Regions from separate parts of the Modestobacter sp. SYSU DS0904 genome, predicted to be linked through region 2. Evidence: riboswitches for the same ligand, from Rfam matches in the RefSeq annotation. Region 2 holds a riboswitch; each other region holds the start of a gene.

What was found. Region 2 has a riboswitch for cyclic di-AMP ahead of ACI79U_RS02050 (aggregation-promoting factor C-terminal-like domain-containing protein). Riboswitches for the same ligand answer to the same signal wherever they lie in the genome.
Region 1: it holds a riboswitch for cyclic di-AMP, as region 2 does, so the genes downstream of both, ACI79U_RS14150 (LysM peptidoglycan-binding domain-containing protein) here and ACI79U_RS02050 (aggregation-promoting factor C-terminal-like domain-containing protein) in region 2, are expected to answer to the same signal.
Region 3: it holds a riboswitch for cyclic di-AMP, as region 2 does, so the genes downstream of both, ACI79U_RS04035 (C40 family peptidase) here and ACI79U_RS02050 (aggregation-promoting factor C-terminal-like domain-containing protein) in region 2, are expected to answer to the same signal.

What each region holds. Positions count from the first base shown of each region.
Region 1 covers NZ_JBJHAQ010000021.1:33,499-37,857, forward strand. Annotated here, with positions in the region: gene ACI79U_RS14140 (ribonuclease J) at 1-689, shown strand, start outside; gene ACI79U_RS14145 (acyl-CoA dehydrogenase family protein) at 1,017-2,237, opposite strand; cyclic di-AMP (ydaO/yuaA leader) riboswitch at 2,528-2,701, shown strand; gene ACI79U_RS14150 (LysM peptidoglycan-binding domain-containing protein) at 2,703-3,464, shown strand; gene ACI79U_RS14155 (alpha-amylase family protein) at 3,589-4,359, shown strand, end outside.
Region 2 covers NZ_JBJHAQ010000002.1:172,138-176,496, reverse strand. Annotated here, with positions in the region: gene ACI79U_RS02055 (YceI family protein) at 110-709, opposite strand; gene ACI79U_RS02050 (aggregation-promoting factor C-terminal-like domain-containing protein) at 954-1,877, opposite strand; cyclic di-AMP (ydaO/yuaA leader) riboswitch at 1,898-2,032, opposite strand; gene ACI79U_RS02045 (class I SAM-dependent methyltransferase) at 2,233-2,880, opposite strand; gene ACI79U_RS02040 (universal stress protein) at 2,932-3,465, opposite strand; gene ACI79U_RS02035 (cupin domain-containing protein) at 3,824-4,213, shown strand; gene ACI79U_RS02030 (Dyp-type peroxidase) at 4,236-4,359, shown strand, end outside.
Region 3 covers NZ_JBJHAQ010000004.1:93,350-97,708, reverse strand. Annotated here, with positions in the region: gene ACI79U_RS04050 (hypothetical protein) at 71-220, opposite strand; gene ACI79U_RS04045 (phytoene desaturase family protein) at 310-1,860, opposite strand; gene ACI79U_RS04040 (GNAT family N-acetyltransferase) at 1,857-2,315, opposite strand; cyclic di-AMP (ydaO/yuaA leader) riboswitch at 2,741-2,910, shown strand; gene ACI79U_RS04035 (C40 family peptidase) at 2,926-4,086, shown strand; gene ACI79U_RS04030 (DUF3817 domain-containing protein) at 4,260-4,359, shown strand, end outside.

The sequences.
Region 1 (4,359 bases), on a different contig from region 2:
GCGACACCGTGCTGCTGGCCAGCTCGCTGATCCCGGGCAATGAGAACGCCATCTACCGGATCATCAACGAGTTCACCAAGATCGGCGCCAACGTCGTGCACAAGGGCAACGCCAAGGTGCACGTCTCCGGGCACGCCAGCGCCGGCGAGCTCGTGTACTGCTACAACATCGTCAAGCCGCGCCACGTCATGCCGGTGCACGGTGAGTGGCGCCACCTGCGGGCCAACGCCGACCTGGCGATCCGCACCGGGGTCGACCCGAGCCGGGTGGTGATCGCCGAGGACGGCGTCGTGATCGACCTGGTCGACGGCCGGGCGTCGATCACCGGCAAGGTGTCCGCGGGCAACGTCTACGTCGACGGCTCGACCGTCGGCGGGGCGACCGAGGCCTCGCTCAAGGACCGGCGCACCCTCGCGGAGGAGGGCGTGATCACCGTCGTGGCGATCATCGACGCCAACACCGGTCAGCTCGTCGAGGCCCCCGACTTCCTGGCGCGCGGCTTCGTCCACGAGGCCGCCTCCTTCGACGCGGCCGTGCCGCTGATCGAGAAGGAGCTGGCCCGCGCGGCGGCGGACGGCGTCACGGATGCCGCCCAGCTGGAGTCGCTGATCGCCAAGGCCGTCGGCAACTGGGCGAACCGGGCCCACCGCCGCACCCCGATGATCATCCCGGTGGTCATCGACGCCTGACCTGGCGCGCCGGCGCCGAGCCGCTCACCGACGAGGTCGAGGCGGCGGTCGTGCAGGTGATGACCCACCTGGTGGAGAACGAGCCGGCCGCGCTGGTCATCCCCGCGCGGCCGGCTGCGGGCGGGCACCGGGCGGTGCAGCCGCTGCACGCCAGCATGGACGACGGGGGCGCCGGCAGCGGCTGCACCAGCTCGGGTTCCCCGACGACGAGGCCACCGAGCTCTCCGCGCTGCACACCCGCAACGTCATGCAGCCCCGACTCCCCTGCACCCGACTCCCCCGCGCCGGGCTCTCCCGGTGGCCGTCGCCCGGCGGCGGGTGCCGCGGTCAGGTGAAGGCGCTGATGCCGGTGATGGCCCGGCCGACGACGAGGGCGTTCACGTCGTAGGTGCCCTCGTAGGTGTAGATGGCCTCGGCGTCGGCGAAGAACCGGGCGACGTCGTGGTCCAGCAGCACGCCGTTGCCGCCGACGACCTCCCGCGCCAGCGCGACCGTCTCGCGCATGCGGACCGACGTCCAGGACTTCGCCATCGCCGAGTCCTGGTCCCGGTAGACGCCGGCGTCCTGCTGCTGGGCCACGCGCACCGCCATGCCCAGCGAGGCCACCAGGTTGCCCAGCATCGTGGCCAGCTTCTCCTGCACGAGCTGGAAGCCGGCGATCGGCCGGCCGAACTGCACCCGGGAGCCGGCGTACCCCAGCGCGGCCTCGTAGGCCCCGGCCTGCACCCCGGCGGTGAACCAGGCGACGCCCGAGCGCATGGACCGCAGCAGGTCGGCCACGTCGCGGAAGGAGGTGATCCGGGCCAGCCGGTCCTCCTCGGGCACCCGCACCGCACGCAGGGTGATGTCGGAGTTCTGCACCATCCGCAGCGCCGTCTTGCCGGTGATGGTGGCCAGCTCGACCCCGGGCGCGTCCCGCGGCACGAGGAAGGCCTTGACCTGGCCGTCGGCGACGTCGCGGGCGACGACGGCAAGCACGTCGGCGAGGACGGCGCTGCCGATCCAGCGCTTCCGGCCGTCGAGCACCCACGTGTCGCCCTCCCTCCGGGCGGTGGTCTCCAGCCCGCCGGCGACGTCGGACCCGTGGTCGGGCTCGGTGAGGGCGAAGGCGCCCACCGCGGCGAAGGAGTCGACCCGGGGCAGCCACCGGCGGACCTGCTCGGCGCTGCCGCCGCGCTCGATGGTGGTGCGGAACAGCCCCGACTGGCCGTTGAAGAAGGTGGCCAGGGAGGCGTCGGTGCGGGCCAGCTCGAAGTTCCGGAACCCGGTGAACAGCGACCGGGTCGCCGCTCCGCCGGCGGTCAGCGACGGCGGGGCGATGAGGTCCAGCGCGGCCAGCGGGGCCACGAGCTGCGCCGGGAACTCCGCGCGCTCCCAGTACTCCGCCAGCAGCGGTCGCGCCTCGCCGTCCAGGAACCGGCGCAGCCGCCACAGCTGGCCGCGCTCCTCCTCGGTCAGCAACTGCTCGTAGCCGAGCGGGTCGCAGCCGGCGTAGAGCCGCTCCCCCGGCGCCACGGCAGCGCTCTCCCGGCCGGCGTGCTCGGTCATGCCTGCGTCGTCACCCATAGCTGCCCTTCGCTGCCGCGCCTGCCCGTCAGGCTCGACCCGTGCCACTTTCCACGACCGCGCACCAGCGGCGGTACCGGGGTCCACCACCCCGGACGGGCCGCGGTGCCCGGACGGCAGGCATCGACGACCGTGTCGGGCGTCTTTCCGGGCGCCGTCGGCGTGCCGTCCACGACGCGCCGCTGACGTGATCGGCACCACAGCGACACCGGGCGGTTCCAGAACATAACGTTCCGGTCACGCCCGCCTCGTGGGCGTGGCGCCGGTCCGCCAAACCCTGCCTGCCGGTCGTCATCCTGAGCATTCAGGGCAGGGGTGGGGGACCCACCGCACACGGCGCGCTGACACCACCAGCCAGCGCGCCTCGGGGTGAAGCCGGCATCGCCGGCCGGGCACCGATCGCCCGAACCCGACAGCTAACCCCGGCGGCGGTGATCGGAGATCACCATGTCTAAGCACCGCGCACCGCGTTTCGTCCGTACCCGTGAGGTCCTCGTGGGCCTCCCCGTCGTGGCGGGCGCCTCCGTCGTCACGCTCGGCGTCCTGAGCTCCCCGGCCCAGGCCCACCCCACCAGCCCGCCCCCCGCGGTCGTCGCTGCACCCGCAGCTGCGCAGGGGGACCAGTACACCGTCAAGCCGGGCGACACGATCGCCGCGATCGCCGCGGCCCACGGCCAGTCCTGGCGGGGGCTCTTCCAGCGCAACGCCGGGGTCATCGGCGGGAACCCGAACGCCATCACCCCGGGGCAGGTGCTGTTCCTCTCCGGCGTCGGGGCGGCTGCTCCCGCACCGGTACCGGCACCGGCACCGGTCCAGGCGCTGATCGCCGCGCCGCAGTCCGCGGTCGCCCGGATCACCAACACCGCGGGCCCGGTGCAGCCGCACGTGGCGTCCGCGGCGGACGCCGTCGTCAGCAACGTGCCGGGCGCCGGTGGTGTCACCATCGGCGGGACCCGGCCCGGCGCCGCCGACATGAACGGCCACCCCGCGGGGCTGGCACTGGACTTCATGGTCATGTCCGACGCCGCCCTCGGGGACGCGGTCGTCCAGTACCACGTCGCGAACTGGGACGAGCTGGGCGTGAAGTACATCATCTGGCAGCAGCGCATGCTCACCTCGCCGACGGGCTCCTGGAGCCCCATGGGCGACCGCGGCAGCGTCACGGCGAACCACTTCGACCACCCGCACGTGAGCTACCAGGCGCGCTGACCCGCCCGGCCCCGGTCGTCCGGAGCCGGACCCGCACCGACGGTGTCCCCTGCCCCTCCCGAGGGGCAGGGGACACCGGCCGTCTCCCCGGGTCGGACGCGGCCGACCGGGGTAGCGACGCGTCATGTTCGATCCGGCCGTCAGCGACCAGTGGTGGAAGAACGCCGTCGTCTACTGCGTGGACGTCGAGCGCTTCATGGACTCCGACGGGGACGGCGTGGGCGACTTCCGCGGCCTGACCCAGCGCCTGCCGTACCTCAGCGGGATGGGCATCACCTGCCTGTGGCTCCTGCCGTTCTACCCCTCGCCCCGGCGGGACAACGGCTACGACGTGGCCGACTACTACTCGGTCGATCCCCGCCTGGGCAGCCTCGGGGAGTTCGTCGAGTTCGTGCGCACCGCCCGCGACCTCGGCATCCGGGTCGTGACCGACCTGGTCGTCAACCACACCTCCAGCGAGCACCCGTGGTTCCGCGAGGCCCGCCGCAGCCGCGACGCCAAGTACCGCGACTGGTACGTCTGGTCCGACGAGCGGCCGGCGGAGGAGCGGAAGATCATCTTCCCCGACGAGGAGGACAGCAACTGGGCGTGGGACGAGGAAGCCGGTCAGTTCTACCTGCACCGCTTCTACTCGTCCGAGCCCGACCTCGACATCTCCAACCCCGACGTCCGGGACGAGATCCACCGGATCATGGGCTTCTGGCTGGAGCTGGGCGTCTCCGGCTTCCGGATCGACGCGGCGCCCTACCTCATCGGCGCCACCGGCATCGAGGACGAGATACCGCAGGACCCGCACGTCATCCTGGAGGACATGCGCGGGTTCCTCTCCCGCCGCCGGGGGGACGCGATCCTGCTGGGCGAGGTCAACCTCGACCCGGGCGAACGGGAGACGTTC
Region 2 (4,359 bases):
GGCCCTGCCGCTGGCACTCAGTGCCACCGTAGCGGGCGGCAGTGGTCTGGAACACACCGCCTTCCGTCTCCCGGAGGGGTGGGCGCCGAGGGAGCCGGGACCGCGCCGGTCAGCCGGTCCGGATCGCCGAGACGTCGAACTCCACCTGGATCCGGTCGCTGACCAGCACGCCACCGGTCTCCAGGACGGCGTTCCAGGTGAGCTCCCAGTCGCTGCGCTTGATCGCCAGCGCGCCCTCGAAGCCGACCCGGGTGTTGCCGAAGGGGTCCAGCGCCGAGCCGGTGAGGGTGAAGTCGATGTCGACGGAGCGGGTGACGTCCTTGATGGTCAGGTCGCCGGTGACCCGGTAGACGTCGTCGTCGACCTGCCGCACCGCGGTGGAGTCGAAGCGCATCTCCGGGAACTGCTCGACGGCCAGGAAGTCCGCCGAGCGCAGGTGCGCGTCACGGTCGGGGGCGCCGGTGTCGATGCTCGCGGTGCGGATGCGCAGCGAGACGGTGCTCGCGGTCGGGTCGCCGGTGTCGAGGTGCGCGGTGCCGGCGAAGTCGGTGAACGCGCCGCGCACCGTCGTCACCATCGCGTGCCGGGCGCGGACGCCGATGCGGGTGTGCGCGGTGTCGACGAGGTAGTCGCCGGTGACGTCGGCCAACGCCGCCGTCGCGGCGTCGAAGTCCGAGGCCGCGGGCTCGGGTGCCCGGTGCTTGCCCACGGTTCAGCCCTCCTGGTCTGGGTGGTCCACCCGGTGATCCTGACCGATGGGGGTGACATCGGGGCAGGGTGGCGTGTTCGGCACGCGAGGAGGGGCCGCCCGGTGCGGGCGGCCCCTCCTCGTCGGTGCCGGGTCGATCAGTGTGCGGTACGGATCGCCGGCGTGCAGATCGGTGCGGTGCAGACCAGTGCGGTGCGGATCGCTGCCGTGCTGGTCACTGCTGGGTCCACCGGCGCGGGTCGGCTCAGTACCAGCCGGCGGACTGCGACTGCGACCAGGCGCCGCACGGCGAGCCGTACCGGTTCTCGATGTAGATCAGGCCGGCGTCGATCTGCCGGTAGCCGTCGGAGGTCTTGGCGATCCCGGTGCCCTTCCAGGTGGAGTCCAGGAACTGCGGGATGCCGTAGGCGGTGCTGCGCGGGTTCTGCGCGTTGGGGTTCCAGCCGCTCTCCTTGCCCCACAGCTTCTCCAGGCAGGAGAACTGGCCGGAGTCGCCGCCGAGCTTGGACAGCGCGTAGCTCTGGAACGAGCCGGCCGGCGCGGCGGCGGCCGGGGCAGGGGCTCCCCCACCCGAGGAACCGCTCGAGGAACGCGGGGCGGCCGGTGCCCGCGGGGCCGCCGCGGCGGCCTGCTCGGCCTTGCGGGCGGCCGCCGCCTGGCGGGCCTCCTCCGCCAGGCGCGCCTCCTCGGCGAGCCGGGCCTCCTCGGCCTTGCGGGCCTCCTCGGCGAGCCGGGCCTCCTCGGCGGCGATCGCGTCACGCGCCGCCTGGTCGGCGGCGGCCTGCGCCTGCTGGGCGGCCGCCTCGGCCTCCTGGCGCTGGCTGCGGTCGGCCACCAGCTCGCCCAGCCGGTTGCCGACCTCACCCTCGGCGACGACGGTGCCGGCGTGCTGGGCGGTGAGGCCGAGCTGGGTGGCGATGCTCATCGGCTCGGGCGCCGCGGTGGCCTGGGCGTCGGTCTGCCCGCTCACGACGACGTTGACCACGACCGCACCGACCGCGGCGGCGGCCAGGTACATCGCCGGACGACGCAGGCCGGCCGGGGGCGCCAGGCGGCGGGACCGGCGGGGGGTCTCCTCGCCGCCGACGGGGAGGACCGCGGTGGGCAGGTCGCCGTCGGCGGGGAGGTCGGGGCCGGCGTGGTCGTGCAGGGTGGTGCGGGGGGACATGAAGGAGGGGGCTCCCGGGCTCTTCCGTGGCCGCCTACCGGGTTAGCTGACGGATTCGGGCGGGAAGACGCCCTACCCGGCCGGGCGCGTGCCCGGGCGGGATTCACCCCAGTGCTGCGGTGGGTCCCCGGATCGCTGCGGAGAGCGACTCGGCGGCACCCGGCGCGGGCTCCCCGGATGGGGACGTGACGTCCGGCCGGACTCGACCACGGTAGAGCTCGTTACGACCTCGTGACAATGCTCGGCGGCCAGTTCGTCGGCTTCTGCGGCGAGGCCCCTGGTCAGCGCCGTGTGATCCGTCCCGCAGGCCCCATCGGTCCCATGAGGTGCGTGACGGGGCGCGGGCCGGGCGGGGTCAGGGCAGGCGCCAGACCGTCGTCCGGCGGACCTCGCCACCGTCGGCGTCCGGGACGTCGTGGACGGCGGCCGCCAGCAGCCCCTCGCGCGGCACGTAGGCGCGTCCGGGGTCCCCGAGCAGCACGGTGGCCCCGCGCAGCCAGTGGGCGCCCAGGTACGGCAGCACCCGGGCGGTCATGTCGCGGTCGTAGCAGACGTCGCCGGCCAGGACGACGTCCACGTCGGGCCCGTCGTCGTCCAGCACGTCGCCCACCACCTCGATCCCGGTCACCCCGTTGAGCTCGGCGTTCAGCGCGATCGCGGTGTGCGAGTACGGGTCGACGTCGCTGGCCACGACGTGCGCGGCGCCGGCCTGCAGCGCCGCCACGGCGACCAGCCCGCTCCCGGCGCCGAGGTCCAGCACCCGCTTGCCGGCCACGAGCTCCGGGCGGTCGAGCACGTGCCGGGCCAGCGCCTGGCCGCCCGGCCAGGCCGCGGCCCAGAACGGTGGGTCCTGGCCGGCCCCGCCGGCCTCGGTCTCCATCGCCTCCCACAGGGCGACCACGTCGTCGGCGACGTGCAGCTGCACCTCGGGCACCAGGGTGGGCCGCTCGACCCGGGTGTGGGCCTGCAGGAAGGACGGCGGGACGCGGTCGGGGGCGGGCACCCCGTCAGTGGACACCCAGGGGCCCGACCGCGCGCCGCCGGGGTGAGCTGCTCAGTTCTTGCTGTCGCTCCGGACCACGGTGACCGGGCAGGGGGCGTGCCGGGTGACCTGGTCGCTGGTCGAGCCCAGCAGCAGGCCGGCGAAGCCACCGCGGCCGCGGGCGCCCACCACCAGCACGTCGGCCTGCCCGGCGGCGGCGATGAGCGCCTTCACCGGGGCGGTGTGCGCGACGTGGCAGGTGACGCCCGCGGCACGCTCCTGGCCGAGCGCCGAGACGACGTCGGCCTCCAGGTCGGCCTGGACGGCCTTCTCGTAGTCGCTCATCGGCGGGACGTAGCCCGGCGACCAGCTGGCCGGCTGGGGTGCGGTGGCGATCCGCCAGGCGCGGACGACGTGCAGCGGCCACCCGGCCCGCTCGGCCAGGCCGGCCGCCCACAGCAGCGCCTCCTGGGCGCACCCGGAGCCGTCGTGACCGACGACGACCCCACCGCCGACCGCCCCGGGCACGGCCTCTCCCGCTGCCTCGGCCATCGCCTCGTCGACCTCTGCCGCGAGCGCGTCCCTCGTGCCGCCCTGCTCCGTCACCGCGTCCTCCTGATCCGTGCCCGTGCTTCCCGTGCCCGGTCATCGATGACCGGGCTGCTCGCCCCCAGCCTGGCCTACGGGCCACCGGTCGCACAGAGCCGGAGGTCCCGGGTCCACCTCCACCGGCGCTGGATCCCCCGGACGGGGCAGCCGCCGTCGACGCCCTCGCCTCCTCCGTGACCCCCGGGCGGCGCCGTGACCTGAACCTCTCGAACGGGGCTCCGGGACGGGCGGCTCCGGCACGGCGTGCTCGGGGACGGGTGCTTCGGATCGCGCCGTCGGGCGACCTGCTCTTGACTGATCATCGAGGCCGGCGCGCGCCGGCCAGCAGATCGAGGGACAGGGAGGAACGGCGCCCATGGAGCACTTCACCATCGCCACCGTCGCCGAGCAGAGTGCCGACTTCCGCCGCGTGCTGTGGACCGGCGAGCACACCCAGCTGGTGATCATGACGATCCCGCCGGGCGGGGAGATCGGCGAGGAGGTGCACGACGTCGACCAGATCCTGACCTTCGTCAGCGGCACCGCGAAGGCGAAGGTCGGCGGCCAGGAGAAGAAGGTCGCCCAGGGTGACCTGGTCGTCGTGCCGGCCGGCAAGAAGCACAACTTCATCAACGACGGGGTCAACCCGCTGGTGCTCTACACCGTCTACGGGCCGCCGGAGCACGCCGACAAGGCCGTGCACAAGACCAAGGAGGAGGCCGACGCGCTCGAGGAGGCCGGCAAGGACGAGCCGCCGACCGACTGACGCGCTCGAGGAGGTGCCTCGCGTGACCACCCAGCCCGGCATCTTCGCGCTCGGCACCCCCGAGTACTGCTACCTCGAGCTCGACCTGGAGCCCGGCTGCCCCGCGGAGGACCTGGTCCGCGGGGTGGCCGGGTCGACCGGTCCGC
Region 3 (4,359 bases), on a different contig from region 2:
CCATGTGATCACGGCGGGTGGCACCTCTGCCCGTCGGCGGGCCGGTGGCGGCAGCTCGACGCGGGCCCGGTCAGTCGACGAGACCGCCGACCAGCAGCATGTAGCCGAAGATCACCACGAGGATCAGCACGATGACCCCGGCGAGGACGGCGAGGGTCCGCTTCCGCCGGGACCTCGGCGGCTGGCCCTGGTCGGAGGAGCGGTTCGGCGGGGTGCTCATGGTGCCTCCAGTCGTCGGGTTCGGTCCGTCTCGGTCTCTCGGGTGTTCGTTCCCCGGCCACGGCTGCTCACGCACGGATGCCGGATCCGTCACCGCCCGAGCAGGTGCTGGGCGGCGGCGAACCCGCCGAGCCCGCTGACCGCGCCGCCGCGCACCGTGCCCCCGGACGACGCCGCGACCACCCGCGGGTGTGCCGTCGCCACGCCCCAGGTGCCGGCCTGGGCCGGGTCGGTCGCCACCGGCCAGGACAGGTCGCCGTGGAAGATGTGCCCGCCCGGCATGGCCAGCGCGGCCTCGACGTCCAGCGGCGAGGCCGCCTGCAGGCACGGCCGGCCCTCGGCGTCGGTGGCCAGGCAGTCGGCCAGTGGCTCGGTCAGGTGCTCGTCGAGCTGGGCGACGACCCGGCGCACCGCCTCCTCGCGGGTGCCCACCGGGTCGGCCGCGTAGAGCTCGGCCGGGGTGTGCAGACCGAACAGGGTCAGCGTGTGCAGCCCCGTGGCGCCGGTGATCGACGGGTCGGTCAGCGAGTGGCAGTACACCTCGAACGGGACGACGTCGGGCAGCCGCCCGGCGCCGGCCGCCGCGAACGCGGCGTCGATGGCCGAGGCCGACTCGTCGACGTGCACCGTGCCGCTGAACACCCGGTGCGGGTCGTCCCCGGAGCGCAGCCCGGGCAGCCGCCGCAGCACCATGTTCACCTTGAGCTGGGACCCGGAGGGCCGGGGCGCCGGGGGCGCGCCCAGCAACTCGTCGAGCACCGTCGGCGCCGCGCCGCTGACCGCGTACGAGCAGTCGGCCGCCGAGGGAGTCCCGTCGGCGTCGGTCCAGTGCACCGTGACGCCGTCGGCGCGGGTCTCCAGGGCGGTGACCGTGGCGCCGGTGACCAGGTCGGCGCCCGCGGCGCGGGCGGCGGTGGCGATCGCGCCGCTGACCGTGCCCATGCCGCCGACCGGCACCCGCCAGCGGCCGGTGCCGTTGCCCACCAGGTGGTAGAGGAAGCACCGCCCGGCCAGCCCGTCGGCGGCGTGCACGTCGGCGAAGGTGCCGATCAGCCCGTCGGTGAGGGCGATGCCGCGCAGGTCGTCGTCGGTCAGGTGGTCGGCGACGACGTCGGCCAGCGGCCGCTCGCGCAGGTCGTGCCAGATGGCCGGGTCGCGCAGCCGGCCGGTGAGCTCCGCCTCGCCGGGCAGCGGCTCGGTGAGGGTGGGCGCCAGGTCCTCGGCCAGGGTGGTCAGCCGGCCGTAGAACCGCTGCCAGCCGGCCAGTTCGCCGTCGCCACCGGTGAGCGCCCGGAAGGACGCCGCCGTCGCCGGCCCCTCGTCCCGCTCCACCAGCAGGCCGCGGTGCCGGCCGTCGCGGTGCAGCGGGGTGTACGAGGCGACGGCCCGGTCGACCAGGCGGACCGGCAGCGCCAGGTCGGTCACGATCCGGTCGGGCAGCAGGCTGACCAGGTAGGAGTACGCCGACAGCCGGACGTCGACCCCGCCGAACACCTGCTGGCTGACCGCGGCGCCGCCGAGCACGTCCCGCCGCTCCAGCACCAGCACCGACCACCCGGCGCGCTGCAGGTAGGCGGCGGCGACCAGCCCGTTGTGCCCACCGCCGACGACGATCGCGTCGTACCGGGCCGCGGTGCTCACCCCAGCTCCCGGGCGAAGAAGACCGCGTGCGGGTCGTCGGCACCCACGTAGTGCCCGAACGCCTCGATCGGCCGGTAGCCCGTCGAGGTGTACAGCGCGATCGCCTCCGGCTGCCGGACGCCGGTCTCCAGGCGCACCGTCGTCCAGCCGCGGGCCACCGCCTCGGCCTCCAGCCCGGCGAGCAGCAGCTTGGACACCCCGCGGCCGCGCGCGCCGGGAACCACGTACATCCGCTTGATCTCGGCCTCCGCCGCGCCCAGCGGGCGCAGGGCGCCGCAGCCGATCGGGGTGCCGTCGTCGTCCCGGGCCAGCAGCACCACGGCGACGTCGGCGGCGGACGGCGGCACCCCCGGCTCGCCGGTGCCGTCGTAGCGGGCGCGCAGCTCGACCTGCTGGGCGGCGGTCAGCGCGGCGACGTCGGGGTCGTCCCAGGGGGCGGTGGTGAGGGTGGGCACCGGTCCATCCTGGCGCGCCGCGCTCCGGGCCCCGCTAGCAGGCTCCGGGTCGGCGGTCGGGGAGCGCCGCGCCGGGAGCGCCGTGGGACCGCGGAGCCACGACGGCGCTGAGCCGCGCCGTTGCTCGCGGAGCGTGACGGACGGTCGCCGACGGCGGTCGGGGTTCCCCGGCCCGGCCGCGGTCGGGGGCGCTGCCCGCGTCCGGCCGGGTGCCCAGCTCGGGAAGCGTGTCGGCCGCCCGACCGCGGTGTCCGAGACGGCCGACACGCCCGATCCGGCGCGCCTGTCACGCTCGGTGAGCGTGTTGGAGCACACGCCGGGAGTTTCTCAACAAAATCGCAATGAGCCTTTGTCACGAGCCCATAACGCCCTTACGGTGGGCGACGGTCCGGACGGGCTCCTCAGCCACCCCTCGGTGGCGACCGACCAGACCGCCGCCGAACTCCGCGGCCCGTGCACTCCGGCGGGCCAGGGGACCGGGGACCCACCGCAGCACTGGGGTGAAGCACCGCGCGGCCCAGCCGGGCCGCAGGTGCCGGGTGTCTTCCCACCCGAACCCGTCAGCTAACTCGGTAGGCGGCTCGTTGGAAGAAAGGACCACCCGCCGAACATGGCGAGTTCGCTCAACCCTGCCCGCCGCGGGTCCACCTCCCGCCGGGCGGTCGTCACCCTCCTCGCCGCCGGCGCCCTCGTGGCCGCCCCGCTGCTCAGCCCCGCGCCCGCCGCGGCCGAACCCACCACCTCCGCCGAGGCGGCCACCCTGGTCGCCGAGCGCGCGCACGAACTCGAGGTCGTCACCGAGCAGTTCAACGACGCCCGGGTCGAGCTCGAGACCAAGCAGGCCGAGGTCGACGCCGCGGCCGCCCGGGTCGAGGCCGCCGAGGCCGCCCTGGTCGGCGCCCGGGACCGGGTCCGCGAGGTCGCCCGCAGCGCCTACACCGGCGACCAGCTGAGCACCCTGCAGGCGATGCTGACCAGCGACTCCGCCGACGAGCTGCTGGACCGCGTCGGCACGCTGGGCTCCATCGCCGACCACAACAACGGCATCCTGGGCGAGGCCGTCACGGCCGACGAGCAGGCCACCGAGGCCCAGGCCGCGGCCGAGACCGCCGCCACCGAGGCGCAGCGCCAGCTGGACCAGGTCGAGAAGCAGCGCACCGACCTGAACAAGCAGATCGCCGAGTACCAGGCGATGTACGAGCGGCTCTCCGCCGCGGAGCAGGCCGCCTCCCGGGCCGAGGCCGAGCGCCAGCACGCCGCCGAGGCCGCCGAGGCCGCGGCGGCCGATCAGGCCGCCGGGTCCGCCGCCGGCTCCGCCCCGGCTCCGGGGGCCCGCGCCGGTGGGGGCAGCAACGCCGCCCGCGGCTCGGCTCCGGCTGCCGCCCCGGCGCCGTCCGCCCCGGTGGTCGCCTCCAGCGGCGCCGCGGCGACCGCGGTCAGCACCGCCATGGCCCAGCGCGGCAAGCCCTACGTCTGGGCCGCGGCCGGTCCGGGGTCGTTCGACTGCTCCGGCCTGGTGCAGTACGCCTACGCCGCCGCCGGCATCAAGGTGCCGCACTCCAGCCGGGCGCAGGCGACCATGGGCCGCGCGGTCTCCCGCGGGGAGCTGCAGCCGGGCGACGTCATCGCCTTCTACTCGCCGGTCAGCCACGTGGGCATCTACATCGGCAACGGCCAGATGGTGCACGCGCCGACCTCGGGCGACGTCGTCAAGGTCGCCAGCATCGACGTGATGGGCAGCATCACCGCGATGCGGCGGATCGCCGGCTGACGCCAGCGCCTCACGACGGTGCCCCGGTCGCCTCACGGCGGCCGGGGCACCGTCGTCTCTGGGCCCTGGAACGGCCCCTCCCGGGTCCCGCCCTGAGCCTGCGAAGGGTGGGAGGAGGGGGTCCTTCGTCACATCCGGGAGACCGGGGCGCCGGTGGTTCGTTGTCCCCGGTCGTGGCTGCCCGTCTGCTCGCCCCCGCCCCCGTTGCCCGCACGTTCCGCGTCGTCGCCGTCGCCGAGGCGGTGTCCTGGGCGCTCCTGCTCGCCGGGATGT